DNA from 3 places in the Arthrobacter sp. 01T419 genome. Region 1 is predicted to be linked to each of the others. Evidence: predicted binding sites of a transcription regulator. Region 1 holds the regulator's gene; each other region holds the start of a gene.

Region 1 (9,431 bases):
GTGTCCGGTAAAACCGGCGCCGGCGTGGAAGCCCTGCTGGACAAGATCGTCCGCGATTTACCCGCGCCTGTCGGCGACCCCGACGCCCCGGCGCGCGCCATGATTTTCGACTCCGTCTATGACACGTACCGCGGCGTGGTCACCTACGTCCGCGTCGTGGACGGCATGCTGCACCCGCGCGAGCGGATCCAGATGATGTCCACCCGTGCCACCCACGAGCTCCTGGAAATCGGTGTCAGCTCGCCGGAGCCCACTCCCTCCAAGGGACTGGGCGTCGGCGAGGTCGGCTACCTGATCACCGGCGTGAAAGACGTCCGCCAGTCGAAGGTGGGGGACACTGTAACCAATCTGGCCAAGCCTGCCTCGGAATCCCTTGCCGGCTATGCAGACGCCAAGCCCATGGTCTTCTCCGGCCTGTATCCCTTGGACGGCACGGACTATCCGGTGCTTCGTGACGCGTTGGAGAAGCTCATGCTCAACGACGCCGCACTCGTCTATGAGCCGGAGACGTCGGCCGCTCTGGGATTCGGATTCCGCGTCGGCTTCCTCGGCCTGCTGCACCTGGAAATCACCCGTGAGCGCCTTGAGCGCGAGTACAACCTGGACCTCATCTCCACCGCTCCCAACGTGGAGTACGAGGTCACGCTGGAGGACAAGCGGGTCATCCACGTCACCAACCCCAGCGAATACCCCACCGGCAAGATCTCGGAGGTCCGCGAACCGATGGTGTCCGCCACCATCCTGGCTCCCAACGAGTTTGTCGGCGCCATCATGGAACTGTGCCAGAGCCGCCGTGGAGTCATGGGCGGCATGGACTACCTGTCCGAGGACCGGGTGGAAATCCGCTACCGGCTGCCGCTGGCCGAGATCGTCTTCGACTTCTTCGACATCCTCAAGTCCAAGACCCGTGGCTACGGTTCGCTGGACTGGAAGGCCGACGGCGAGCAAGTTGCCGACCTGGTCAAGGTGGACATCATGCTCCAAGGCGAGCAGGTTGACGCCTTCAGCGCCATCACCCACAGGGACAAGGCCTACGCCTACGGCGTCATGATGACAGGCAAGCTGCGGGAGCTCATTCCCCGCCAGCAGTTCGAGGTGCCCATCCAGGCGGCCATCGGCTCGCGCATCATTGCCCGCGAAAGCATCCGTGCCATCCGCAAGGACGTCCTTGCCAAGTGCTATGGCGGTGACATCACCCGTAAGCGCAAACTTCTGGAAAAGCAGAAGGAAGGCAAGAAGCGCATGAAGATGGTGGGCCGCGTGGAAGTTCCGCAGGAAGCGTTCATCGCAGCCCTGACCACTGACGAATCCAAGGACAAGGCCAAGAAGTAATGGGGCTCTTCGCCCAACACACGTCCGGACCGGCACGTAGGGCACGGGCACACGGGGGGTCCTGTGCCTAGTGTCCTTCCCCTCGGAGACCCGGCGCCTGCGGACGGCCTCTTGCCGCCGCAGGTGCTTGACGGTGTAGAGTCACGCAAGTTCGGACTCTACGTCCACATACCCTTCTGCGCTGTGCGCTGCGGATACTGCGATTTCAACACCTACACCGCCACAGAGCTTGGAGGCGGCGCATCCCAGGACGCCTACGCATCTACGGCGATTTCGGAAGTGGAGTTCGCCGTCCGGGCCATGGATGCCTCCGGGCTGCCGCATCGCCCCCTGAGCACGGTATTCTTCGGCGGCGGCACACCGACGCTGCTGCCTGCTGAAGATCTGGCACGCATCCTGATGGCCGCCGTCGGGCACTGGGGCATCGAAGCAGGGGCCGAAGTCACCACTGAAGCCAACCCAGACTCGGTGACCCCCGAGTCGCTCCAGCTGCTGGCTGATGCCGGCTTCACGCGGGTTTCCTTCGGCATGCAGTCGGCGGTGCCGCACGTCCTCAAGGTTCTGGACCGCACCCACACGCCCAACCGGGTTCCGTTGGTGGTCCAATGGGCACGCGACGCCGGACTTGCGGTAAGCCTCGACCTCATCTACGGAACTCCCGGTGAGTCGATGGCGGATTGGCAGACTTCCCTTGAAACAGCCCTGTCCTACGAACCGGACCACATCAGCGCCTACGCACTGATCGTGGAAGAAGGCACTAAGCTGGCCGCCCAGATCCGGCGCGGTGAAGTTCCGGGAATTGACGACGACGACCACGCTGCCAAATACGAACTCGCCGATCAACTGATCAGCGCAGCCGGGCTGAATTGGTACGAGGTCAGCAACTGGTCCCGCACATCCGAGCAGGCCTGCAAACACAACCTTGCCTACTGGCGGGGAGATGACTGGTGGGGCATCGGACCCGGAGCGCATTCCCATATGGGCGGAGTCCGCTGGTGGAACGTCAAACACCCCACCGCATATGCAAACAGGCTCGGTGAAGGTGTCTCTCCTGCCGCTGGGCGCGAAACCCTCGACGCCGGAACGCGGGAAGTGGAACGCATCATGCTGGAGGCACGCCTCGGCACCGGGCTCCAGGTCGATGCCCTCGACAAGGTCGGCCGCCATGCCGTGGCGGGCCTCATCGCCGACGGCCTGGTGGAGCCTGCGGCAGCCTTCCAAGGACGGCTGGTACTGACGCTCAAGGGGCGGCTATTGGCTGATGCCGTGGTCCGCCGCATCCTCCCGGAGTAGCGAACTGACGAGGGCGGCTGCCCTGCGCGCCATCGCTATTTGATCCAGCGCAGGTTGAAACGGTAGCGGTGCGGCTGTCCGTGGTTGACGCGAATGCCGGCAGACACCGAGAAGCAGGTCACAGCGACCCAGATGGCCGTGGCCACGACCGCGAACAGGTTTCCAACCACCGGGAGCAGGACCAGGATGTTCGCGAGCACTGCGGCAATCGTTGGCGGCAAAGTGAAGTTCAGCGCCTCTTTCGATTCCTGTGCCGTGAACGGGCCACGGTCGCGGAAGATCAGGTAGATCAGGAGCGAAGGCACGCAGCCAAGGATTCCGCCAAAGTGCGCAAGGGTGGCCCACTGCCGGTCTTCGGAGGCCGTCAAGGGCAGCGCATTGGCAGGAACGCCGTGGTACTGGGACTGGCCCGAAGCGCCGTCCCGTTCGTCAGGAGCGTTGTCTGCCACAGTTTCTTCCTTCGAGTATCTATCGGTGCAGTGTTGCTGTCCCAGAATACTTGCTCGGCACGCGATCAGCGGACCAACTCCCTGACCCTAGGCCGGGGAAACTGCGCTGGAGCCGCCGTGAAAGCGAAGCGAATCTGCAAAGCGCCGTCACGGCACGGTCAGGAAATCGATCACTTCCTCCACCCGACCCAGCAGGGAGGCTTCCAGGTCCGCGTAGCTGTGGACGGCGCCGAGAAGCTTCTGCCAGCCAAGCCCGACGTCCTCGGCCGTAGTGTGTGGCCAGCCGAACGACTTCAGGATGCCGGTCTTCCAATCGGTGCCTCGGGCTATGGTGGGCCACTGCTCGATCCCCAGGACCTTGGGACGGATGGCCTGCCAGACGTCCACATAGGGATGGCCCACGATCAGGACGTTTCCTGGCGCGCCGGGCAGCGTCATGGCGTCGGCAGCGATCCGCGACTCTTTCGAATCCGGCACCAGGTGATCCACGAGGATCCCGAGCCTGCGGCCCGGGCCGGGAGAGAACTCGGCAATCGCCGCCTTGAGGTCGTCCACGCCATGCAGGGGTTCGACGACGATTCCCTCCACCCGGAGGTCATCTCCCCAGACCTTCTCCACCAGTTCTGCGTCGTGTTTGCCTTCCACCCAGATCCGGCTTGCCTTGGCGACTTGGGCACGCTGGCCGGCTACCCGGACGGATCCGGATGCTGTGCGGCTTGCTTGCCCGGCAGCCACGACGGCGGCCGCGCGTGGCGCGGGTGGCAGAAGTTTCACTGGCTGTCCGTCGAGCAGGAATCCAAAGCCGAGCCGGAATGACTTGTTCTTTCCCCGGCGATCCTCCAGCACCACGATGTGCATGCCGCCGGACTTTTCGACCCTGGTCACGGCCCCGACCCAACCGGACTGCACGTCTTCGAGAACCATCCCGCGTTCAACGGGCACCTCCGGCAGCTGCCGCTTGGCAGGGGAGGAGAGATCTTGCGGGCCCCAATTGTCGTAAGACACGGTCTTCACACCACTTTGCGCTAGGGGATCAATGACGGCCCTGGACATTCCACGGGACCGCGCGGGAATCATGTTCGCCGCGAGCGGTACCAATGCTAACAACGTGGTGGCTCATACTAGACTTGTTAGCACTTGGGCATGTTGAGTGCTAACTATTGAATATCAGGTCGCTGAGTAGGAACTGTTCAGCACTGGCGGTTGAATGGAGGTGGGCAGTGAGCGAACCACGCAAGCTTGAAGTGTTGCGCGCCATCGTGGAGGACTACGTTCACTCCCGCGAACCCGTCGGATCCAAAGCCTTGGTCGAACGGCACCATTTGGGAGTGTCGAGCGCCACCATCCGCAACGACATGGCCCTTTTGGAAGAAGAAGGACTCATCGCCGCACCGCACACTAGTGCCGGCCGCATCCCCACGGACAAAGGCTACCGCCTCTTCGTCGACCGTATCTCCCAGGTCAAACCGCTTTCGGCCGCCGAACGTCGGGCCATCCACTCGCTGCTTGAGGGACCCGACGACGTCGAGGACATCCTTGAGCGCACCGTTCGGCTCCTGTCCCAACTGACCAACCAGGTCGCCGTCGTGCAGTACCCGCACCTGAGCCGCGCCCGGGTTCGGCACATTGAGTTCGTGCTTCTGGCTCCGCGCCAGGTGCTGGTGGTACTTATCGCGGATACCGGCAAAGTGGAACAGGGCGTGGTGCACGCAGGGGCGGATGCCACTGACGATGACCTCATGGCCCTACGCGGACGTTTCCTTGGAAGCATCGCCGGCTCGCAGCTTGACCTCATGCCGCAGGTCCTGCCGTCGGTAGTTGCCCTGTGCCCGCCAACACTTCGGGGCCTTGCAGGCGTCCTTGCCCATGGTCTGGAAAGGCTGGCCGACAGGAGCCGGGACGAACGCATGGTCATGGCAGGCACGGCTAACCTGGCCCGCTCCAACGTGGATTTCCCGCTGAGCATCGGACCGGTTCTCGAAGCTCTTGAGGAACAGGTGGTCATGTTGCGCCTGCTCTCGGACATGGCGGAGGACCCCCGTGGAGTCACCGTGAGCATCGGCCGTGAGAACCCCTACGACGGTCTCTCCGAAGCATCGGTGGTGGCCACCGGCTACGGTCCAGGCAGTAGCGCCAAGATCGGCATTCTTGGACCTACCCGGATGGACTATCCCAACACCATGGCGGCCGTCCGCGCCGTCGCACGCTACCTTTCCCGTATTCTGGGCGGCTGACGGCCCCGGCCGGAACCCGTCTCGCAAGAAACGCAGTTACAACAAGGAAGAGATACCGACTTTGAGCAGCCACTATGACGTTCTGGGCGTCTCACCGGAAGCAACCGGCGAGGAGATCAAGAAGGCCTACCGCAAGCTCGCCCGTAAGCTGCATCCCGACGTGAACCCGGGGGAAGGCGCCGCCGAGGAATTCAAAGCCGTGACCCACGCCTACGAGGTCCTCTCCGATCCCCAGAAGCGCCGCGTGTATGACGCCACGGGTAACGAGAACGGTACCGACAACGGCTTCGGTGGAGGCTATGCGGGCCAGGGATTCGCGTTCCAAGACATCTTCGACACTTTCTTTGGCGGAGGTGGTGGCGGCATGCAAGGACCGGCATCACGTATGCGCCGCGGCCAAGACGCCCTGATCAGCGTCCGCATCGATTTGCGTGAGGCCGTCTTCGGAGTCAACAAGAAGCTTGAAGTGGACACTGCGGTGGTCTGTCCCACGTGCGAAGGCTCATGTTGCCGCGCCGGCACCCACCCGGAGCGCTGCGACATCTGCGGCGGTTCGGGTCAGGTCCAGCGTGCAGTCCGCTCCATCCTGGGCCAGGTCATGACGTCCGCACCGTGTGGTTCCTGTGAAGGTTTCGGAACGATCATCAAGGATCCGTGCAACGAGTGCAGCGGCCAGGGCCGCATCCGCAGCCGCCGTTCGCTGACCGTCAAAGTGCCTGGTGGTGTGGCGACCGGAACGCGCATCCAGTTGTCGTCGCAAGGCGAAGCGGGTCCTGCCGGCGGTCCTTCCGGTGATCTCTACGTGGAGATTCGGGTCAACACTGATTCCACCTACATTCGTGAGGGCGACGACCTGCACGCAACCTTGAGCGTTCCCATGACGGCCGCGGCCCTGGGTACCGAGCTTCAGCTCGATACTTTCGACGGCGCCCAGGAGATCGACGTCAAGGCCGGGACCCAGTCCGGCGAGGTCATCACCTTGCGCGGACTGGGCGTCACCCATCTCCGCGGTTATGGCCGGGGAGACCTCAAGGTGCACCTGCACGTCGAGACGCCCGGCAAGCTCGACGCCGCGCAGGAAGAGTTGCTGCGCCAACTGGCCAAATTGCGCGGCGAGCAGTTCACCGAGGGCAAGCTCGTAGCCAGCGGCGGTATGTTTGCGAAGCTGCGGGACAAGCTCGGTAACCTGTAGCGGTGAGCAACCCCGTATTTTTCACGGCCGCCGGAACGCTTGACGGGCTCGGGCCGGGCGACATCTTCGTGCTCGACGGCGCTGAGGCAAGGCACGCTATCACTGTCAAGCGTTTAGAAGTCGGTGAGGCGGTCGACATAGCCGACGGCGCCGGAAAGCGGCTTACCGGAACAGTGGCCGCGTCCAGCCAGGGAAACCTTGAAGTTCTTGCCTCCGATGTCTTGGAGGAGCACCTGCCGATGGTTCGTCTCGTTTTGGTCCAGGCCCTGGCCAAGGGCGACCGCGATGAGCTCGCCGTCGAGACGGCAACGGAGCTCGGAATCGACGCGGTGGTCCCATGGCAGGCGGAACGTTCCATTGTCCGTTGGAAGGGCGAGCGGGCCGCCAAAGCCCATGCGAAGTGGCAATCGGTGGCCACCGCAGCCGCCAAACAGGCGCGGCGCGCGTGGATTCCCGAGGTGCGTGCCGCAGTCGACGGCTCCGGTTTGGCGGCGGCCGTTGCCGCTGCTGATCTGGCGATCATCCTGCACGAGGACGCAAAACGCCCGCTGCGGGAGGTCCTGGAGTGGTGGCAGGATCAGCTTTCCGACGGGGATTCCGGAGCTGCGCGCGAAGTCCTGCTCATCGTGGGGCCGGAGGGCGGCATCTCGCCGCGCGAAGTGACCAAACTGAGCGACGTCGGTGCTGTCACCGCTCTCTTGGGGCACCACGTCCTTCGCTCATCGACGGCGGGCCCGGCCGCCGTCGTACTGGCCAGTGACATATTGGGCCGCTGGTAGGAAAGCTGCTGGCGTGGCGCAATTGCCCGCGTCGCCGAGCCCGTCGCGTAACACGAGGCGCACGTACCTGGTCAGCGGACGTTGAAGGAACGGGTATCCGTGGAGAGGTCGTTGTCGTTGGGACCCACTATGGAAACGCGCAATTCGTAGCGTCCCGCTCCGAGGCCCACAGTGAAGGTGAAAGCACCGCCTTGTCCCGGCACGGTCGAGGCGGTGGTCTGACCCGCCAGGTACGATGTCTTCTCGCCGCTTGAGTTCTCGCGGAGGATCTGCCAATGCAGTTTCTTCGACGGGTCCGTGCTGCGCCCATTGAACTTGACTGGACCGGCAGGCAGAGTCAGATCCTCCTGCGGGTCAATGATCCAGACAGGTGCCACCATAGTTGCGTCCCGGACCATCGGATCACCGAGCTTGACCTGACCGAACGCCATGTAGTCCGTGTGCCCGTCTACCAGGATGGTCACCTTGATCAGCTGTCCGGAGTCGATCAAGCCTGAACTCGCCGCAGCGGCAGTAGCGGTGTAAACGAGTTGCTGGACCGCTCGCTGCGCCATTCCGGAGTCGAGGTTGGAATTGAACGCGTCGCGGGAGATATCGACCGTGACCACGTTCTTTCCGGAAATCGACGTCGCAAGGTTGCTTGGATTTTGCCATGGCGTGAAGAAATCGTGATCCAACGGCTTCTGCGACATCATGATTCGCAGCGCGGTGGTGATCGGGTTCTCGTTGCCTGGGTTGTCACGGAATTCGCGGTACAAGAAGATATCCGTGTCGCTTCGTCCGATCCAGTACACCGGAATCTTGTTTGACGCCTGAGTTGTCTCAAGCGGCGCATTGGTAGCGGGTGCCGCCTGCAGGGCGGCGGTCGGGTTGGGGAGCGGCGTCGTCGATGCCTGTTCCGAGCGGTCGGCAACACAACCCGAAAGAAACAAGGCAGCCGTCAGCGTGGTCACAAGCATGGCGGAACGTCTCCGCATGCGTGTGTCCTGTGGAATGCCGGCTGGCCTGGTAATAGTTGGAATCCTGCTCGTGTTCGGCCCGCTGTCAGGCGGGGAGTCGTGCGCCCGCGGACCGGGCCCAGGGCATTTTTGCCCATAAATCAGCTTGTCATAGTCCCTGCCGCGCTGACCGGCTATTCGATACCCGGCCGGGCAACTGCAATGCTATTGATACGAGGTCGATGCGGAGTTGAAACAAAAGACGTTGGAATTGGCGGCCTGCGGCCCTGCCCCCGGGATGGTCTGGAACCATGCCGGACAATGGCTGGCGTAGGATTGAAAGCAATCCGAGGCCCGCGATCCTGCGCCCATCCAGCGAACGGACATCGGAGTAAATCGATGGACATCACCAAGCCGGAGGAGCACAGGCCACAAGGCCAGCACTATGACAGAATCATTGAACGGGCGGCCCAGGGCCGGCAGCGTTGACACAGGTCCGGCCGAGTTCCCGCACTCAGTCCCAGGCGCCCGCACGGAAGTTGTTGTCTTCGACAACTCTGATCAGATGGTTCAAACCCTTGGCAGCCATGACGAGGCACTGCGCTACATCGAAGCCCAGTTCCCCGGCGTCGACTTTCATGTGCGTGGCAACGAACTTTCCTTCAGCGGCCCGTCCAGCGATGTTCCCCGGATCATGCGACTCCTGGAAGAAGTCCGCGGCTTGGTCGGCAAGGGGACTGTTATCACCCCGGACGTGCTCCAGCAGCTCGTTTCCTTGTTGCGCAGCCAGTCCCTTCAGAATCCCGTGGAAGTGCTGACCCACAACATTCTTTCCAGCCGCGGACGCACCATTCGCCCCAAAACGCTGAACCAGAAGAGCTACGTTGACGCCATAGACGACAACACGGTGATCTTCGGGATCGGCCCGGCGGGCACCGGTAAGACGTACCTGGCAATGGCCAAGGCAGTGCAGGCACTCCAGCTCAAGGAAGTCAGCCGCATCATCCTCACCCGGCCCGCCGTCGAGGCGGGAGAGCGCCTCGGCTTTTTGCCGGGAACGCTGAGCGACAAGATCGATCCATATTTGCGTCCTTTGTACGACGCCTTGCACGACATGATGGACCCCGAGTCGATCCCGCGCCTCATGGCTGCCGGAACTATTGAGGTGGCGCCGCTTGCCTACATGCGCGGCCGCACGCTCAACGATGCATTCA
Region 2 (12,839 bases), on a different contig from region 1:
TCCAAGGGCATCCACCTCGTGGTCCCTCGCGACCGCTTCCAGTCCACGGTGGGATTGATCCTGAGGACCGAGAAATCCGTGTTGTTCGTCATTCCCTGGGGGCGGCATTGGATCATCGGCACAACGGACACCGACTGGAAGTTGGACAAGGCCCACCCCGCCGCGTCCAGCAAGGACATCGACTACGTCCTTGAGCACGTCAACCGAGTCTTGAAACGGCCCCTGACCCGGGAGGACGTTGAAGGCGTTTACGCCGGACTCCGTCCGCTGCTGGCAGGGGAGAGCGACTCCACAGCCAAGCTCTCACGCGAACATGTCGTGGCACACCCCGTTCCAGGCCTGGTAGTGGTTGCTGGCGGCAAGTTCACCACGTACCGGGTCATGGCGAAGGACGCCGTAGACGAAGCGACCCGCGCCATGGACGAGCGCGTACCCGCGAGTTGCACTGAAACCATCCCGCTCCTGGGCGCCGAGGGATTCAAAGCCGCGTGGAACCGCCGGGGGAGAACCGCGGATGAGGCCGGAGTCCACGTCGCCAGGGTGGAACATCTGCTCAACCGCTATGGCTCCATGGCCCCGGAAGTCTTGGCCATCATCAAAGACAATCCGGCCATGGCTGAGCCGCTCCCTGGCGCGGACGACTATCTTTCGGCAGAGGTTGTCTATGCAGCGACCCATGAGGGCGCTCGTCATGTCCACGATGTGCTGACCCGGCGCACCCGGATATCGATCGAGTCGTGGGACAGAGGTGTTTCCGCGGTCCCGGTTGTCGCTAAGCTGATGGGAGAAATTCTTGGCTGGAGCGACGCGCAGCGGGAAAGCGAAATCAAGCACTACCTGGCCCGGGTGGAAGCTGAACGGCTCAGCCAACAGCAGCCCGACGACGAATCGGCTGATGCTGCGCGCATGGGCGTCGATGACATCGTTCCCCTGCGCTGAGCGCCCTGGGTTGGCTGGGCACACTGGAGGGAAACGACTTGGCGGAACCACTGGACCCGTATGATGCCGAACTGACGACGCCGGAGACCGTCATCCTGGAGATGGAAGCGGTCGACAAGACAGACGCCGCGGGCCAGCTCGCGGAACGGCTCTATGCGGCCGGGCGTGTCACGGACCTCGAAGGCTTCCTCGAACACGTCAACTCGCGCGAACACCAACTCGCCACGGGGCTCCCAGGCGGCATCGGGTTGCCGCACGCCCGCAGTGAGTTTGTTTCGCGGGTCTCCATCGCCGTCGGGGTTACCAAGTTCGGGCACTCCCTGGACTTCGGCGCCAGCGACGGACCCGCCACCCTGGTTCTGCTCATCGCCACACCGGCTAGTTCGTTCTCGGACCACTTGGAAGTCCTTGCCACTTTGGCGCGGTCACTCTCCAAGGAATCGTTCCGGGAGTCCCTCCGGCGCGCCCACGATCCGGAAGTCATCGCCGAACTGATCAACTCCAGCCTGGTGTTCTTCGACCACTAGAGATTGGGGCAGGCCCTTTCGTGTCGCGTTCCGCGCCACGTAGGGACCCTGCTGCCCCACTCTTGGGCTCGTTTAGCTGTTCTACAGCTTGACGAAGTACGGTTAAGGGGTGTTGAAAACCGCTCTGAAGCCCCGCTGGATCGCAGGACTTGTCTTCGCGCTCCTGCTCTCCGGGGTGTTCGTGCTGCTCAGCCAGTGGCAGTTCGGCAGATCCACTCAGAGTGATGCGCCAGTTGATCCCTCGGCGGAGCAAGTCAAGCCGCTTACCGGTGTCCTGCAGCCGGGAACCTTCTTTCCTGGTTCCGTATCGGACCAGATGGTCAGTGCGAAAGGCAGCTACGACCCCGCCAAGCAAGTCCTTGTGGAAGGTCGCCTGCTCGCTGGGCAAAAGGGATACTGGGTAGTCACCGCGTTTGCGGTTGACGGTGCTCCCGTTCTCCACGGCGTTGGCGCTTCGCCGAAGACCTGGATTCCCGTAGCACGCGGTTGGGTCCCCGATCCCGCCCAAGCCAGCCCGCCGCCGTCGGGCACTATTGAACTGACCGGGCGGCTTCTGCCGTCCGAGGCGCCAGTGCCAAACGTCGACGCCGGAGCGGACCGCGCGTCCGCGGTTTCGGTCGCGGAACTCATCAACACGTGGGAAATTTCAAGCTACCCGGGCTTCGTCGCCGCGACGTCGGAAGTGTCCGCAGGCAAGGCCCTCGCTCTTCCGGAGCAGCTGAAGCCCCTCAATATCCCGGCCCAGCCACCTACCCAGCAGATCAACTGGCTCAACCTCTTTTACTCCGTGGAATGGGTGGTTTTTGCGGGCTTCGCCCTCTACATCTGGTGGCGAATGGTGGCCGATGACTACCGGCGAACCCTCGAAGAGGAAGAGCCCGACGACGAATTCCCGTCAGACGATTTGCCAGCAATTACCAAGCCAGAACAGGTATAGCCATGATTGAGCCCAAACCGGCCATCCAACCCGAACAGTCCGGAGAGTCCGGCGCGAAGCCGACCCCGGCAAAGAAGCGCCGCTTTGGCGGAACCACGGCCCAGATCCGCTCCGCACTGAAGTTCTACAAGGTCATGGCCTACCTCACCGGCACCATGCTCCTGCTCCTGTGCGCCGAGCTCGTGGCACGCTATGTGTTCGGTGTATACCTCTTTGCCGGCGGCACCAACGCGGCCACCGGGCAGCCCTTCGGTTTCGGCTTCGCTGACGCCGAGTCGAAGGCGGTTCTTGGCGGCGTCAACGTCTCCGTGACGGTGCTGATCGTCCACGGCTGGATGTACGTGGTTTACCTCATCTCGGACTTCCGTTTGTGGTCGCTCATGCGCTGGCAGTTCACGAAGCTCATCCTGCTTGCCTTGGGCGGGGTTGTCCCGCTGATGTCCTTCATTGTGGAGAAGAAGTTCCACTCGGAGGTAGAAGCCGAACTAGCCGCCAATCCGCAGGCATCCAAGCGTTACTGACGGGCCCGCCCCGGCGGGCATTGTGAGATCGCTAACGTCGGGACGGTTTGTGGGCTGATTCCCGGCTTCACGACAGGCTTCAAGGTGCACCGGGGCATCCCGGCAAAGTAGGCTGTTACGGTGACTACTCCCACCGCACCCTTCAGTTCTGAAGCTCAGACTTCCCAGAAGCCGGTGCTGGTTGTTGACTACGGTGCCCAGTACGCGCAGCTGATTGCCCGCCGCGTCCGTGAAGCGAATGTGTACTCGGAGATTGTTCCGCACACTTTCACCACCGAGCAGCTTCTGGCCAAGAACCCGGCAGCGATCATTCTTTCCGGCGGTCCTTCAAGCGTTTATGCCGAGGGTGCCCCGAGGGTTGGCGCAGACCTTTTCGAGGCCGGCGTGCCGGTCTTGGGTATTTGCTACGGCTTCCAGGCCATGGCCAACGCGCTCGGCGGCAAGGTCGCACAGACCGGGTTGCGCGAGTACGGCGCCACCGAAGCCACCACGGTTGGCGAAGCCCGCTCCATCCTTGCAGGCACCCCTGACTCGCAGAACACCTGGATGAGCCATGGAGACTCCGTGCATGTTGCCCCGGCAGGCTTCGAAGTCCTGGCGACCACCGCCGGTGCACCTGTAGCCGCTTTCGCGAACGAGGAAAAGCACCTCTACGGCGTGCAGTGGCACCCCGAGGTCAAGCACTCGGCACACGGCCAGCAGGTTCTGGAGAACTTCTTGTTCGACGGAGCCGGCCTGAAGCCCAACTGGACCACCGGCAACATCCTCGAAGAGCAGGTTGATCGAATCCGCCGGCAGGTCGGTGATTCCAAGGTCATCTGCGGCCTCTCCGGAGGCGTCGACTCGGCCGTTGCCGCAGCCCTTGTGCAGCGCGCCGTGGGTGACCAGCTCACCTGCGTGTTCGTGGACCATGGTTTGCTGCGCGAAGGCGAAGCCGAACAGGTCGAGCGTGACTTCGTTGCTGCAACCGGCGTGAAACTCTATGTGGCAAATGAGCAGGAGCGTTTCCTGTCCGCCCTGGCCGGAGTCAGCGATCCCGAAACCAAGCGCAAGATCATCGGCCGCGAGTTCATTCGTGCGTTCGAGGAAGCAGAGCGGGCCATCATTGCCGAGGCCGCGTCCGAAGGCGAGAGCATCAAATTCCTCGTCCAGGGCACCCTGTACCCGGACGTCGTCGAATCCGGCGGAGGCGAAGGTGCTGCGAACATCAAGAGCCATCACAACGTGGGAGGCTTGCCCGAGGACCTGCAGTTCGAGCTCGTTGAGCCGCTCCGCGCCCTGTTCAAGGACGAGGTTCGCGCCGTGGGTGCGCAGCTGGGCCTGCCGCAGGAAATCGTTGGACGCCAGCCGTTCCCTGGTCCGGGCCTCGGTATCCGCATTGTCGGAGAAGTGAACAAGGAACGTTTGGACCTGCTGCGCAAGGCAGACGCCATCGCGCGTGCCGAGCTCACGGCGGCCGGTCTCGACAACGACGTCTGGCAGATGCCGGTGGTGCTGCTCGCCGATGTCCGCAGCGTCGGCGTGCAAGGTGACGGACGTACCTATGGGCACCCGATCGTATTGCGTCCCGTTTCTTCCGAGGACGCTATGACTGCTGACTGGTCGAGGCTCCCTTACGACCTCCTCGCTAGGATCTCCAACAGGATCACGAACGAGGTAGATGGAGTCAACCGCGTGGTACTGGACGTCACCAGCAAGCCACCGGGAACCATCGAGTGGGAATAGCGTTCTAGGTGACCGGTCTCTTTCCAGAGGCCGGTCACCTTGCATTTCCCCTGAAATCAGGGGTAATTTGCCTTTCCACCAGTGTTGCGGTGCGGACTGCAGGTCGATTCCCGCTACCCTCGAAAGTATGCCGATTTGGTCCAAGTCGTCTCGAGCTAGAACAGAAAAGAAGGCAGCGGTGTCAGTAGGTCAAAGCCACGAAGAGAGCTCTGCAGAGCTCCGGAAATGGCTGTCGGGGCTCAAACCTGTGACTGGCGCGGACACTATGCTGCGCTTCGTCAAGACGCCGGAAGGTTCGATCGACCTTAGTAACGGCCACCCTTCAGGCCTCGCGCAGCTCCTCGCCGGACGCCGAACCCGTCTTTCTACCCTGATCCGGGATCGCCAGCAATATCTTGTTGCCGCGCGTGCAGCCAGGAACCTTCGCTCGAAGATCTTCGAATTGGGCAACGACCGGGGGATCGACGCCGGGTATCTGTCCTGCGGAACTGTCGTCTGGACATCCGCCGTCGGAGGAAAACCCCAGCGCGTTTCCGCTCCCGTCATGTTGGCAGCCATTTCGCTCACAGCGCGGCCCGGCGAGGATGACTACGAACTGCAACTCACGGAACAAGCGGGCATCAACCCTGCGTTGGTCCGGCACTTGAAGACCGTCCATGGAATTGTGTTCGACGTCAATGCGGTGAGCCGAATGGCCTACAACACCGCGCGCCTCGATCCCCAACCAGTCCTTGACCGTCTTGCGACGCTGGTGCAGCCGATCCCAGGTGCCGAAGTAACCCCCAATCTCCTCATAACAACCTTGGCGGATTTGTCCGGGAATCTGGACGACCCCTGGATCAACGAAAACAGCAGCGTCGTCGCATCCTTGTTCGAAGCTGCCAACGGCGGGAACGTTGAACCTGAACCGATCAAGTCCGGGCGGTTCCCGAACCTCGACGAGCGCGAGCCTGCCGAGGAGTCGCTGCTCCTTGATGCGGATGCTGACCAGCAGTACGTCGTGGATGCAGTCCGGGCAGGCGATTCGCTCGTGGTAAGCACCCCGCCAGGCAGCGGCCAGACCCAAACTGCAATCAATGCCATCGGCGCGCTTGTCAACGAGGGCAAATCAGTGCTCGTGGTGGGCGACCGGCGTGCGAGCCTCAACGGGCTCGCCAGCAATTTTGAAGCCCTTGGCCTTGAGTCGATGCTGTTCAGGCCGGGCAATGGTGCCACGGCCCAGCAGCTCAAGGGACAGCTGGTCAGCGCGATCATACGCAACGAGAAGTCACTGGAACCTCAACTTGCGAATCTTCACAAGACCCTGACTGAGCACCGTCATGCCCTCATGGACCATGTCGCGTCATTGCACAATGTTCGCCAGCGCTGGGGGTGCTCGCCCTATCAGGCAATGCAGTCGCTCGCGGAGCTGACCTCCATCCAGCCTGCCCCCGCCACTACCGTGCGCTTGAAGCGCAGCGTGTTGGACAATATCAAAGACCGGGCCGAGCTGGCTGGACGACTGCGCCGCGCTGCCGAACTTGGCAGTTTCAGCCGGGCGTCGACGTCGAGCCCCTGGTACGGTGCGCGCTTGGTCACGCGCAAGGAGACGGAAGAAGCCCAGCAACTGGCTGGCGCCGCCGCGGAGCACCTCCCCAAACTGCGGGAACGGATGAACCAGGTTGCAGAGCACTCCGAAATCCGCCTCGGGGCGAACTTCGCCGAATGGGGCGCGCAACTTGAGCTGTTGATGGCGGTGCGGGAGAGCCTGGACAAATTCACCCCGGATATCTTCGACCGGCCGGTCCACGATCTGATTTCGGCTACCGCCACCTCCGCATGGCGTCGCGAGCGGGGCCTCGAAATGCCGTCGATGCAGCGCTCCCGTTTGCGAAGAGTGGCCAAAGAATACGTCCGGCCCGGTGTCCACATTGCGGATCTGCACAGTTCCTTGGCACTCGTTCAGGAGCAGCGGGCCCTTTGGGCTGAGTACGCCACCACGCAGCGTCATCCTGCCGTGCCATCCGGGCTCGCGGATTTGGGCGCTACGTACCGGGAATTGGACCGGGAGCTCCGTCGTCTGGGCGATTGCCTCAAACACACGGCCGACGGCGGCGACCTTCACGCGACCCGCTACGAAGTTCTCATGGCGCGCCTTGAGCGTCTTGTCGCGGATACGGGAACTCTGGAGACCCTGCCGGAGCGTACGCTTTTGGTCGAGAACATGCGTGAGCACGGACTCGGCGAACTCCTCGCGGATTTGGCAGGTCGGGAAGTCCCTGCCGAATCCGTTGGCGCGGAACTGGAGCTGGCTTGGTGGCAGTCTGCCCTGGAAGCCATGATCAGCGGTGACGACTACCTTGCCATGTCCGACGGCGATTCCCTCCGCCGTCTCGAAGCCGAGTACCGCCTGGCGGATCACGCGCACATTGCCAGCGGTGCAGCCAGGCTGAGGTGGACGCTTGCCGAAATGTGGCGGGCCGGAATCGCGGAACATCCCCGCCAGGCAGAGCTCCTGCGGAATCTGATCAAGGACGGCCGGGTTACCCTCTCGGCGCTCAGCGCCCAGGCTCCGGCTCTGGTTTCCCGGCTGGTGCCTGTGTGGTCCATCAGCCCATACCTGCTGACCGGGCTGTTGCCTGCCGAACAGAAGTTCGACGCAGTGGTGATTCTTGATGCCGAGAGCACGTCTTTGCAGGCTGTGCTGCCGGCCATCGCCCGGGCCGAACAAGTGATTGCCTTTGGCGACGCGAAGATTGCCAACGCCCGCACATTTAGCGTGGCCGTGGAGCCTCCCCTGGCAGGCGTCACGAGCCAGGACACGGTTGACAGTGCCTTCAGTGCATTGGCCCGCGTCTTGCCGACTTGGCAACTGAATTGGGTGTACCGCGCTGTTGATGAAGATCTGGTCCTGCAACTGAGCAAGAATTACTACGATGGTGGCCTGCGTCGACTGCCGGATGGCCAATCCGTCACCGGTCTCGACCGTTCGGTTGTGGTTGAGTACATCCCGGACGGTACCGGACTGCCAGGTTCGGATCACGAAGGCGTGGAATCGGTTGCAGCAGAAGTGAACCGTGTGGTGGATCTGGTTTTTGAACACGCCAGGCTTCGGCCCCGTACCTCGCTCGCTGTGGTGACCGCAAGCCTGCGCCATGCTGCAAGGATCGGCGAAGCCATTAGGCTCCAGCTGCCCAACTATCCTCTGTTGTCCGGTTTCTTCAACGCAGGTGCAGAGTCCTTCCGCGTGGTGGATCTGGAGCGTGCCCAAGGATTGGTTCGCGACCACATCATCTTTTCCCTCGGCTTCGGGCGCACTCCACATGGCCGCGCGCTGCACAGTTTCGGCCCCCTGTCCGCCGAAGGCGGCCGTAACAAGTTTGCCTTGGCAATGACCCGCTCGCGCAGATCCTTGCACGTCCTGAGTTGCTTCCGTCCTGAGGACCTGGATCTGGACCGATTGGCTCATGGAGCGGTTGATTTCCATGAACTCCTTGATCGCGAACTCTCGGGCAATTCGGATCTGGGGACACCGGCAACCAGGGCGGCGGCCAGCGAGCAGGCGCTCGGTGAGGATCCGCTGGTAGCGGATCTGGGCGAGCGGCTCCGTGCTCGTGGAGCCCGCGTGTGGCATCACTACGACGGAGCGCTGGACATCGCCGCGGCGGCCGATCCCGTGCACACCATCGGCCGTGATGACACCGAAATGCCCACCCCGGTGGCCATTGAATCGGATGGCACGGAACGATACCGCCGCATGAGCGTTAGGGAGCGTAGCAGGCTCCGGCCCCAGCTCCTGGAACGCCTCGGCTGGCGTTACATGTCTTTGTGGACCATCGAAGTATTCACGGACCCCTCGTCTTGTGCGGACCGCATCGGTTCCTATCTTGGACTCGAAAAGCCCGTTGCGCCCTCCTTTGGCGCCGTCGAGCATGGATTCCTGGACATGGATGTTGAACAATTGGAACTGGATCGTCAGCCGGAGCCGGGCACACAGGCAGGGCCGGGCACACAGGCAGGACGGGGTAGTCAGGCGGAGCCGGGTCAGGCCGAACTTGGCGGTACGCAAGGTCCAGGCCTGGGACCAGCTATCCAGTAAGGAAGCGCAATGGCGGAGAGAAAGAGCACAAAAGCCAAATACCCCGCGGACAGTGATGCAGTAGAGGCTGCCACCGAGCTGGATAACACGGAGTTGGACAAGCAGGAGAAAACAGAATTGAAGCCCGCACCGGAGCACAAGCCTGTGGGAGAAGGCATTTTGCCCAAGAAGGCCTCCGAGGATGATCCGCGCCGCTGGGGTGACGAGCCCGGCTACGATCACGACGCCTGGCTGAAGGAGCAAAGGCCTCCACACTGGGGCTGAACATTCCACGATGATCCGGGCTATCCGGCATGGGTTTCGGATTGCCTGTTGCCTGATGGATTGACCAAGATAAAGAACAACTTTCCGCGGGTGGAAGCTCCGGCGAGGATTTCGGCTTGCTGCGGATTCGCGGCGACAACTACGAGGCCGTCGGACTCGTTCGTACCGAGCCACTGGCTCGCCCTGCCTCCTTGTGCGGACGTCCACAAAACGGGGACGGCTGCAGCCAGGAGTTCGGATTTCTTGCCGGGTCCTTCAAGTCCATCAGCTGCCGTGAGCACAACGTTGACCAACTGGCCCGGCGAAACAAGCTGAATTGAAGCGGAGTCGGCCATGCGCAGTGGAACGGCTGCTGTTGCGGGCCCGGCGCCGGTCAGCAAACCCGGGCCCAGGAATTGGGCGTCTGTGGGAACCTGCCCTTTCTGAAGGGGCGAGGCAAGCTGCTTTCCCCTGTGTCCAGTGCCAGAGGTGAGCGCTCCGGCGGGAGCTCCGCCGGGAAGGACTTCGAGAGGTTTGAGGTCGGAATCTGCCAAGGTGGACCCGGCCGGAAGGTCCCGGGCCGCGGCGAGGACCGTCACCCGCTGTTCGGAGGCAGGAGTCAGCTGGTGGACCGCGATCCCGGCGGCCACGCACAGCAGGAGTGCCACCACGAGGCGGCGGTTGCGGTTCAGCCAGCTGCCGAACCTGCGATGGTTGGAATACCTCCGGTGACTGCCGGGGCGGCGGGCAGGGCCCAGTGGAAGAGCCGGAACACCGCGAGGGCGGTCCTTGGTGACCGGCGCGAGGCGGCTATTGCCCGGAATCGAAGAAGGCACCGTTGAACTGGGGCTTTGGGATACAAACGGGGTTGCTGGCATGCTGCCACGCTAACCCGGCCAGTAATCCGGAGACAGGGCCTTATTGAGCTATGTGGAAAAGCGGATCAGGCGGAAATGCGGTAACCGGGTGGAAGAACCGCGGTCAGCTGGCGGCAGCCGCGGGAACCGACGCTGGAGCCGGGGATGCAGCTGGCGCGGCAGGAGCAGCCGAAACGGTGCTTCCCTTGGAGTCCCGGGAGTCCGTGCGGTAGAAGCCCGATCCCTTGAACACGACGCCCACGCTGTTGAATTTCTTGCGCAAGGATCCCTGGCATTCGGGGCAGTCAGACAGGGAACTGTCCGTGAAGGCCTGAACGATGTCAAAGGCATGGCCGCAGTCTTTGCAGGCATAGGCATATGTGGGCACTTGTGATCCTCCTCCGGGACGAACTACAGGTCCTGCACTGCGAAGGTGATTGTTCCATCCATTAGCAGTCCCAGGGCCTGAGTGCCAATTCTATCATCCGACGTCGGGGTCTCCACCAGGGAATGTGGCGGAGGGAACAAACTGCCCAGAAGCCCGGTTCGGCCAGCCCGGTTCAGCCAGCTCGGGCTAGTCCGAGCAGGCGGAGAGGGGTAAGGGCTTCTGCGACGGGTTTATCGAACGGTTCGGCAGGGATGGTGCCTGCGGGCAGGACTTCATCGTCATAAACGACGGCGACAGTCGGGGGCCGCTGGCCGTCTGCATCCAGTTTGTCGAGGAGCCGGTCGTAGTAGCCGCCGCCCTGGCCAATGCGGTTGCCGCCCTCGTCGACGGCAGTAGCCGGAAGGAAGATTCCGGTCGCATCCTTGACGACGTCGCTGTCGAATCGTTCGCCTACGGGCTCATCGATGGGGGCATACCTTGAGCGAACAAATGTCGTCTCCGGTGTCCAAAACACCCAGCTGAGGCGTCGCCCCGGTTCACAGACCGGAAGCAGAATCCTGTGCCCAGCCGCATGCAGTGCTTCAAGCAACGGCATCGTCGGCGGTTCGGCAGCCACTCCTACGTAGGCCGCGAAGGTCGCCGGTTTCCCGTGGGAAACAGCATCCGCCCAAGAGAGGCCGCGGTGGGCAATCCCGGTTCCGGCGTCGGCACGCTGTTGCACCGTCCGGGCGAGGCGGCGGTTGCGGTTCTCCCGACGGATCTCGTCTTTCAAAGTCACTTTTGCTCCAGTTCTCGCGTCTGTCCGGCGCCTCGGATCCGTAAGGATCGGCATGATCCCATTCATCGAACAGTGTCCCTTTTTGCCCATTGTCCAGCCACTTCCGTTAGATTAGTCCGGTGACTTCCAATAACTGCGCCGTCCGTAAGGCCGTAATCCCTGTTGCCGGGCTCGGCACAAGGTTTCTACCTGCGACAAAAGCCATGCCCAAGGAGATGCTCCCGGTAGTCGACAAGCCGGCCATCCAATATGTTGTCGAAGAAGCCGTGAGCGTGGGCCTCAATGACGTCCTCATGATCACGGGCCGCAACAAGCGCGCGTTGGAGGACCACTTCGACCGTGTGCCGGCCTTGGAAGCGACCCTGGAGGCCAAGGGAGACACCACCAAGCTGGATTCGGTGCAGGCTACCAGCAACCTCGGTGACATTCACTACGTCCGCCAGGGCGACCCCAAAGGCTTGGGCCATGCGGTTCTGCGTGCCAAGCAGCACGTTGGGTACGAACCTTTCGCTGTCCTCCTAGGCGACGACCTCATTGATGCGCGGGACACTCTCCTCAGCGACATGATCGAGGTCCAGCACAAGACCGGTGGATCCGTCGTAGCCCTCATTGAGGTCGAGCCGTCCCAGATCAGCGCCTATGGCTGTGCGGACATCGAGGACATCGGTGAAGATGGCTACGTTCGCATCAAGCAACTTGTGGAAAAGCCTTCTGTCGAGGAAGCTCCGTCCAACTTGGCCGTGATTGGTCGCTACGTGCTTCACCCCTCGGTATTCGACGTTCTCGAGCAAACCGAGCCCGGCCGTGGAGGAGAGATCCAACTGACGGACGCCCTCCAGGTCCTGGCGGCGGGGGAGGGCGAAGGCAGCGGTGTCTACGGAGTTGTCTTCCGCGGCCGTCGGTACGATACCGGAGACAAGCTCAGCTACCTCAAAGCCTGTGTCCAGCTTGCGTGCGACAGTGAAGACCTCGGGCCCGGCCTGCGTGCATGGCTGCCCGGCTTTGCCGCCGGTCTCAGCAAGTAGCTCCTTATGTGGGGATCGGCCATTTGGCCGGTGACACTTGAATGTGGCGACCTCATTTTGCGTCCGATTCGCTACCGGGACAAGAAGGAATGGACCGAGGTCCGCTCACGCAATAGCGACTGGCTGGCCCCCTGGGAAGCTTCCAACCCGGCACCCGGCGGCCATCTGCCAAACTATCGGCAGATGGTGGCTTCCCTCAACCTCCAGGCGCGGCAGGGGAGTGCCCTTCCATTTGTGATCACGGAACGCATTCCCGGGTTTCAAGAGCCAAGGATTGTTGGCCAGCTGACGGTTTCCTCCATTGTTTGGGGATCGGCGATGACGGCCACCCTTGGCTACTGGGTAGATCAGGCGCGGGCAGGCCACGGGATTGCTCCCACTGCGGTTGCCTTGGCGACCGACCATTGCTTCGTGACTCTCGGCTTGCACCGGATGGAGATCAACATCAGGCCCGAAAACGGTCCAAGCTTGCGGGTTGTTGAGAAGCTTGGATTCCGTGACGAGGGGCTTCGTGAGCGTTTCCTTCACATCAACGGAGAATGGGCTGACCATAGAAGCTTTGCACTGACCTCGGAAGAGGTCCCGGGAGGCTTGCTGGCTGCTTGGCTTGGACGCCAGGCCAACTAGTCCAATTGGGTGAATGACTGTCATAAATCCATTGATTTGCCGACTCTCCGACGACACACCGCGGCCAATGCGGTTGCCCCTGAGCATTTCCTTCTACGGTTTTGATTGTGGACTTCCCTCTCAGCAGCTCAGTGATATTGGTGATTGCTGTGGCGCTGTGGATCGTTTGGGTTGCGCCATACATGTTGCGGAAC
Region 3 (6,670 bases), on a different contig from region 1:
TCGAACAACCAGATCGAAGTCCTCAGTGCCGAGCCGGTTCGCCCATGGCTCCTATAACTGAGCAGCATGGTGTTGCTTGAGATGCGATCCGCGGAAATGACCTCTACGTCGGCGGTTTCCCCTGGGTTATCTTCCAACGCCATCATGAGCTCGTCGCGGGACCAAACACGCCCGGAGCTACCAATCTCCGTGAAATCCGGGTGAAGCAGCATCCCCGTACGTCCAAGATCCCCCCTGACATCAGGCCTCAGGAGCTCCTTCTCAAGGAGAACAACGGTGTCCTCGTCTGAGCGCCCGCCACTCTGTCCAAGGCTTGCAGTCTCTTCATACTCTGCGAACAGCGTGGGCTCGATGAAGGTGTCTTGTTCTGTGAACGCCTCCCGCCCAGTACTTGGCGCGGGCTCGCTGGAAAGGTCCTGACCGCCAAACAGCGTGAGGTCTTCGTCCGACGCATCAGCATCTTCGTCGGCGTTAGCATCTTCGTCGGCGGTGTCAAAAAGGAAGGGCGCTTCCACGGGTACTGCGCGAGCCGAGGGCCCGGTCTGGCGGGCAGAGCCGTCAAGGGGCATGGGCCGTGCGGCTTCGCCGGCTCCCGGATAACCTGGTCCGCCGGGAGCGGCAGTTCCTTGCTGGAATGCCGTGGCGACGGCACGGGCGCGATCGTCGGCAGCCTCGTTGAGGTCGTGGCCCGCATGGCCCTTGACCCACTCAAACGTGTACTTGCGGCCGATGATGGCTTGGTCGATCTCCTTGAGCAGATCGACATTCAAGACGGGCTTTCCGTCGGCTTTTCGCCATCCCTTGCGCTTCCAGCCCGGCATCCATTTGGTGATGCAGTTGATGACGTACTGACTGTCGCAGAGGATCTTCAGCTCTTCGTGGGGAACGTGTGCCGTGGATCGGAAGAGGTCCAGCACCGCCATGAGTTCGCCCTGGTTGTTGGTTCCGTGCGGCCACCCGCCAGCCCTCCAACAAGAGTCGTTCACGTACCAGGCCCAACCAGCGGGCCCGGGATTGCCGAGGGCAGAACCATCGGCGGCAGCAATAATCGTCATGGTTTCCATCCTGCCAGACCACCCCGACACTCCAGACCTCAAAGCTCTCAGGCCCCCGCGCCCCAGTCACACCCCTCCCCCACGACGCTCGCTCACATATGGGCCCGAAACTCCAAACCCTCCTGCAGGTTTAGCGCCCAATTCCCAAACCCTCCTGCACCAGAGGTGAGCGAGCGACGGCCCAAAACCCGACAAACGTGAGCGAGCGACGGCCCCAAACCCGACAAACGTGAGCGAGCGTGTTAAACGCCGACGGCGGCCCCCACCTGAAGTGGGAACCGCCGTCGTACGTGTGGCTAGTGAGCTAGCGCGGGGGCTTAGAAGCCGCCCATGCCGCCCATGTCGTCGCCGCCACCCATGGCCGGAGCGTTCTTCTCCGGCTTGTCGGCAACAACGGCCTCGGTGGTCAGGAACAGACCAGCGATGGAGGCAGCGTTCTGGAGAGCCGAGCGGGTGACCTTTACGGGGTCGTTGACGCCGGCAGCCAGCAGGTCCTCGTAAACGCCGGTTGCAGCGTTCAGGCCGTGGCCCGACGGCAGGCCGCGGACCTTGTCGATGACAACGCCCGGCTCGAGGCCAGCGTTGTAAGCGATCTGCTTGAGCGGAGCGTCGATGGCAACGCGGACGATGTTGGCGCCCGTTGCTTCGTCGCCTTCAAGCTGCAGGTTGGCAAATGCCTTGGCACCGGCCTGGATGAGGGCAACGCCACCACCGGCGACAATGCCTTCTTCAACAGCAGCCTTCGCGTTGCGGACTGCGTCCTCAATGCGGTGCTTGCGTTCCTTGAGCTCAACTTCGGTTGCGGCACCGGCCTTGATGACTGCAACGCCGCCGGCGAGCTTGGCCAGACGTTCCTGCAGCTTCTCGCGGTCGTAGTCGGAGTCGGAGTTCTCGATCTCGGCACGGATCTGTGCAACACGACCGGCGATGGCGTCGGCGTCGCCGGCACCTTCGACGATGGTGGTCTCGTCCTTGGTGACAACAACCTTGCGGGCGTTGCCGAGCAGTTCGAGGGTTGCGTTCTCGAGGCTGAGGCCGACCTCAGAGGAGATGACCTGGCCGCCGGTGAGGATGGCGATGTCGGCGAGCTGTGCCTTGCGGCGGTCACCGAAGCCCGGAGCCTTGACGGCAACGGACTTGAAGGTGCCACGGATCTTGTTGACGATCAGGGTGGCCAGGGCCTCGCCCTCGATGTCTTCGGCGATGATCAGCAGCGGCTTGTTGGACTGCATGACCTTCTCCAGGACCGCAACGAGTTCCTTCACGTTGGAGATCTTGGAGTTGACGATCAGGATGTACGGGTCTTCGAGGACCGTTTCCTGGCGCTCTGCGTCGGTGACGAAGTAAGCGGAAATGTAACCCTTGTCGAAGCGCATGCCTTCGGTGAGCTCAAGCTCGAGGCCGAAGGTGTTGGACTCCTCGACCGTGATGACGCCTTCCTTGCCGACCTTGTCCAGGGCTTCAGCAATGAGGTTACCGATTTCGGAGTCGCCGGCGGAGATGGAAGCCGTGGCCGCGATCTCTTCCTTGGTCTCGATTTCCTTGGCGGAGGCGAGCAGCTCGCGGATGACTGCCTCAACAGCCTTCTCGATGCCGCGCTTGAGGGACAGCGGGTCGGCGCCGGCAGCTACGTTGCGCAGGCCTTCCTTGACCAGGGCCTGGGCCAGAACGGTGGCTGTGGTGGTGCCGTCGCCAGCGACGTCATCCGTCTTCTTGGCAACTTCCTTGACCAGCTCGGCGCCGATCTTCTCGAACGGGTCGTCCAGTTCGATCTCTTTGGCGATGGAAACACCATCGTTGGTGATCGTGGGGGCGCCCCACTTCTTTTCGAGGACGACGTTGCGTCCACGCGGGCCGAGGGTGACCTTGACGGCGTCGGCGAGGATGTTAAGACCCCGCTCGAGACCGCGGCGTGCCTCTTCATCAAATGCAATGATCTTGGCCATAACGGCGGTAGTCCTTTCGGGACAGTCGTTAAGAAGGTGCCTTCACTGCGGTGCCCGCGACGGACGATCCTTCACATTCGGCCTCTGTACGCCGCGTGCTCCGGACCTCACCCCAGCAAGGTTTTCTTTGTTCCCCAGGCACCGCCACTATTTCCATACGGCCGGAGCCGCGAAGAATTAGCAGTCAGCGCTTGAGAGTGCTAATCAATAATTAGCACTCACCCGAGGAGAGTGCAAGCAGGAAGAGCCGGAAACTGCTCTCCACGCCAAGGGAATTCGCTACGGGCACAAGCCCGTCACGGAGTCCGAGAGGCGGTCTCCTTGCCGCTCACCCGCGCCGTGTTGTCAGCACCGTACGTGAAGACCATGTAATTGGACGAGGTAACGTCCCCGTTGGCGTCGAATCCGATGGTTCCGGACTCACCGTCGTAGTCCGGGAGCTTGGCCCCCTTCAGCACCTCGACGCAATCCTTGTATGACGCACAGGATGTGCGTTCTTTCGACGCCGTATCACCCGACGTCGGACGGATCCCGCCGGACACGGTGGTGAGCCATGCGGCGATCGAGGCTCCGGCGTCGTCGTTCGCGGCCGCAGCGGCAAGCGCCGCGAGAGTGACGGCGTCGTACGTTTCAGCTGCGTACGTCGTGTCCTTGAGTTTGGGGTCGATCCCCGTCAGCCCGGCCTGGAACTCCACACTCGGGAAGACTCCTGGAAGAATTCCGCGCGCACCGTCGAGGCCACCGGCACCGAGCGCGGTTCCGTATTGGCGAATGGCACCGTCGCTCAAGAGCAGCTTCTTGCCACTCAGCCCCGCGTTGAGAAGCTCCGCCAGGGCGCCCTGGGCACCGTCACGGGCAACCACGACGACGGCGTCCGGCGTGCCGGACTTGATGCTCGCCGCAGCCGGAGCTGCTTTGCCGGCCGCGAATTCCACGTTGGACACGGCATCCATTCCGAGGTTGCGGGCAGCGTCCATGACCGCTCCGGAGACGCGTGTGCCGTAGTCCCCGGCTTCGTGCAGGACCGAAAGCCTTTTGGCGCCGGCATCGTGGGCCAGCTTCGCCAGGACGCTTCCTTGCGCGGCGTCGGTGGCCGAGGTGCGGAAGTAGAATCCGCCACTCCTGTAGCTGCTGAGTCCGGAGGCGGTGTTGGCCGGCGAGATAAGCGGAATCCGGGCGGGAGCCATCACATCGATAGCGGCGGGCGCATGGCTGGAATCGGTGGGCCCCACCACGACGTCGGCGTGTGCGGCAAGCAACGCCTTGGCTTGCGCCGCAGTGTCGGCAGTGAAGGCCGCTGCGCTGGCCCCTTGGCTAGCGCTGCTGCCTTCACTGACCGCCGATGCCGGAAGCAACTCGACGGGGTGGCCCTTGTATCCACCTGCGTCGTTGATTTGTTTGACAGCCAACTTGGCGGCTGCCAACTCGGACTCGTTGAGGAAGGCGGAACTACCGGCATTGTCCAGGATCACGCCGATGCGCAGGACGCCGTCGCCGCTCGCGGTAACGGAGCTGAGCCTGGCGTTGCCGATGGGGGCGGAGCATCCGGCGAGGCCCAGGGCCAAGGCTGCACACCCTGCGAATAGTGGCGCCGCCAGCGAAATTAACCGAAACCAGCGCCCTTCAAGGGGCTCTGCTTCAAAGGGCTCTGCTTCAAAGGGCTTCGCTCGAAAGGGCCGGGACAGCCTTGTTGCCGCAACACCCACTAGATAAGCCGCACGCTTTCTGCCTGCGGGCCTTTCTGGCCCTCGCCCAGTTCAAAGTCGACCCGTTGTCCTTCTTCGAGCGCACGGAAGCCATCCATCTGGATAGCGGACCAATGCACAAAGATCTCGTCACCGGACTCATCCACGGTAATGAATCCGTAGCCCTTTTCGGCGTTGAACCATTTGACGGTTCCCAAAGCCATGATCCCCACACTTTCAACTAGCAGTGGCCGGCTTCCGGGATCTCCGGGCCAGCTCACAACTACTGTAACCACAGTCACGTTGCAGTAGCGCAACCTGGGGTATGGGTGGCTGCAATGTTATTGAGGCGTAACCGAGTTCTACTTGTATCCCGGCCCCAGGATGACAACCACGGGCTGCTGGAATTCGGCACTGTCCACAAGGTTTGCGATGCCCAACAGCTTGCCGAGAGCTTCAGCGTTGCCCTTCTGGGCGGGGCCCTTGTAGAAGACCGACGATGTCTGCTGAGGCATGCCGCCCCAGTTTGCGACGGTGGACAGCGGCCAGCCGCCGCCTTGCACGACGCCGGCCACCCGGGCAGCCAGGCCGCTGGTGGTGGTGCCGTTGTAGACCGCTACTACGGCAGTCTTGTCCAACGGCGCAGTGGTGGGCGTCGGCGTGCTGGAAGGAGTGTCGCTGGGGCTCGGCTGGCCGGCGGCCGGGCTGCTCGCAGAAGCACTTGCCGACTGTGCCGGAGCGGATGCCGAGGGGCTTTGCTTGGAAGCGTCAGCGGTGACGGCAGCTTGCGGCGTCGTCGAGGAGGTGAACCCCAGCTTGGGCAGGATAAGGAACGCAACGAGGCCCACAGCCAGCGCAATCCCACCCAGGAGAAGCACCGGCCACAGGGCGGGACGGGAGGCGGAGGCGACGAGCCGGTGGACACCCTGCCGCGATGAGCTCTGCGGGACGCGGTCGAATTCATCCCGGGCAAATTTGGTCATGGTGGGGCCTTGTCCTTGCTGCTTGCTTGCTGGGGGATCAGCGTGTGCTTTACGCGTCAGAACCAAGGCGGCGCGCCGTGCGTGCCCTCTGACGTGACATACGTAGTCTACGCAATCTCTTGACCAGCATGGGATCGTGCGCCAGTGCTTCCTCGGTATCGATGAGAGCATTGAGGAGCTGGTAGTAGTGGGTCGCCGAGAGATCGAAGAGCTCCCTGACAGCTTGTTCCTTGGCCCCGGCGTACTTCCACCATTGCCTCTCCAAGGCGAGCATCTGCTGCTCACGCTCGCCCAAAGGCGAATCACTGCGGAGCCCGGTGGACAGGTCTTCCAGCACCAATCCAGTTGCTTCGGACGCCATGGGTTCCCGCGCGGGTTCTGCCACGACACACTCCTTCGACGCATTGACTGAAAATTGTCCCACCCCCATGGTAACGGGCGAATAACATCGATGTCATTTGCCTCGCCGCCTTCCCGTGGAGTCACAGCCGTCCCGCGGGATCGCTTTCCTACAAACCCCAAGTGCAGGGACAATGGCTGGGTGGTAGGCGAAGAAGCGTTGTTCCAGCTTGAATCCGAGGATCACTCCCCCGAATTCGAGGCACTTCCGGGAAAGGCCCTGGAGGATCTGATGGCCCCGGACTGGGCCGAAGCGCTTTCCGGCGTCGAGGGCGAATTGCGTTCCGTGCTGGACTTCGTGGCGGGCGAGGCTACCCGCGGCACCCACGTGCTGCCCGCGGCGTCGAACATCCTCCGCGCCTTCCGGCAGCCGCTTGCCGACGTCAAGGTGCTGATCCTGGGGCAGGACCCCTACCCGACGCCGGGACACGCCGTCGGGCTCTCTTTCGCGGTTTCCGGCCAAACCCGGCCCATCCCCCGCAGCCTTGCAAACATCTACCGGGAGATGGAATCCGATCTCGGCGTGCCGCCCCGGGTGCACGGCGATCTTTCAGCATGGACAGACCAAGGGGTACTCCTGCTGAACAGGGTGCTGAGCGTCG

Evidence for each region. Region 1 encodes HrcA, which represses chaperone genes, less so after heat shock. Its sites were predicted from a motif close to TTNGCACTCGNNNNNNNCGAGTGCNAA; they were not measured.
Region 2: AC1DLO_RS03645 (FmdB family zinc ribbon protein) is a predicted target of HrcA. The motif match lies at 10,277-10,303, and genes of this name have one in related genera.
Region 3: groL (chaperonin GroEL) is a predicted target of HrcA. The motif match lies at 3,213-3,239, and genes of this name have one in related genera.

The regions. Positions count from the first base shown of each region.
Region 1 is NZ_JBFTQF010000005.1:341,758-351,188, reverse strand. It holds gene lepA (translation elongation factor 4) at 1-1,332, shown strand, start outside; gene hemW (radical SAM family heme chaperone HemW) at 1,396-2,625, shown strand; gene AC1DLO_RS10680 (DUF4870 domain-containing protein) at 2,661-3,074, opposite strand; gene AC1DLO_RS10675 (DUF3097 domain-containing protein) at 3,222-4,079, opposite strand; gene hrcA (heat-inducible transcriptional repressor HrcA) at 4,295-5,308, shown strand; gene dnaJ (molecular chaperone DnaJ) at 5,370-6,500, shown strand; gene AC1DLO_RS10660 (16S rRNA (uracil(1498)-N(3))-methyltransferase) at 6,503-7,279, shown strand; gene AC1DLO_RS10655 (GerMN domain-containing protein) at 7,351-8,256, opposite strand; gene AC1DLO_RS10650 (PhoH family protein) at 8,663-9,431, shown strand, end outside.
Region 2 is NZ_JBFTQF010000002.1:3,072-15,910, reverse strand. It holds gene AC1DLO_RS03685 (glycerol-3-phosphate dehydrogenase/oxidase) at 1-939, shown strand, start outside; gene AC1DLO_RS03680 (PTS sugar transporter subunit IIA) at 978-1,466, shown strand; gene AC1DLO_RS03675 (SURF1 family protein) at 1,576-2,403, shown strand; gene AC1DLO_RS03670 (DUF3817 domain-containing protein) at 2,406-2,924, shown strand; gene guaA (glutamine-hydrolyzing GMP synthase) at 3,045-4,649, shown strand; gene AC1DLO_RS03660 (AAA family ATPase) at 4,777-8,727, shown strand; gene AC1DLO_RS03655 (hypothetical protein) at 8,737-8,991, shown strand; gene cpaB (Flp pilus assembly protein CpaB) at 9,012-9,848, opposite strand; gene AC1DLO_RS03645 (FmdB family zinc ribbon protein) at 9,952-10,215, opposite strand; gene AC1DLO_RS03640 (5-formyltetrahydrofolate cyclo-ligase) at 10,388-10,993, opposite strand; gene galU (UTP--glucose-1-phosphate uridylyltransferase GalU) at 11,113-12,018, shown strand; gene AC1DLO_RS03630 (GNAT family N-acetyltransferase) at 12,025-12,645, shown strand.
Region 3 is NZ_JBFTQF010000006.1:125,815-132,484, reverse strand. It holds gene AC1DLO_RS11935 (RNase H family protein) at 1-1,055, opposite strand, end outside; gene groL (chaperonin GroEL) at 1,373-3,001, opposite strand; gene AC1DLO_RS11925 (ABC transporter substrate-binding protein) at 3,298-4,566, opposite strand; gene AC1DLO_RS11920 (cold-shock protein) at 4,707-4,910, opposite strand; gene AC1DLO_RS11915 (LytR C-terminal domain-containing protein) at 5,049-5,669, opposite strand; gene AC1DLO_RS11910 (DUF3263 domain-containing protein) at 5,719-6,054, opposite strand; gene AC1DLO_RS11905 (uracil-DNA glycosylase) at 6,211-6,670, shown strand, end outside.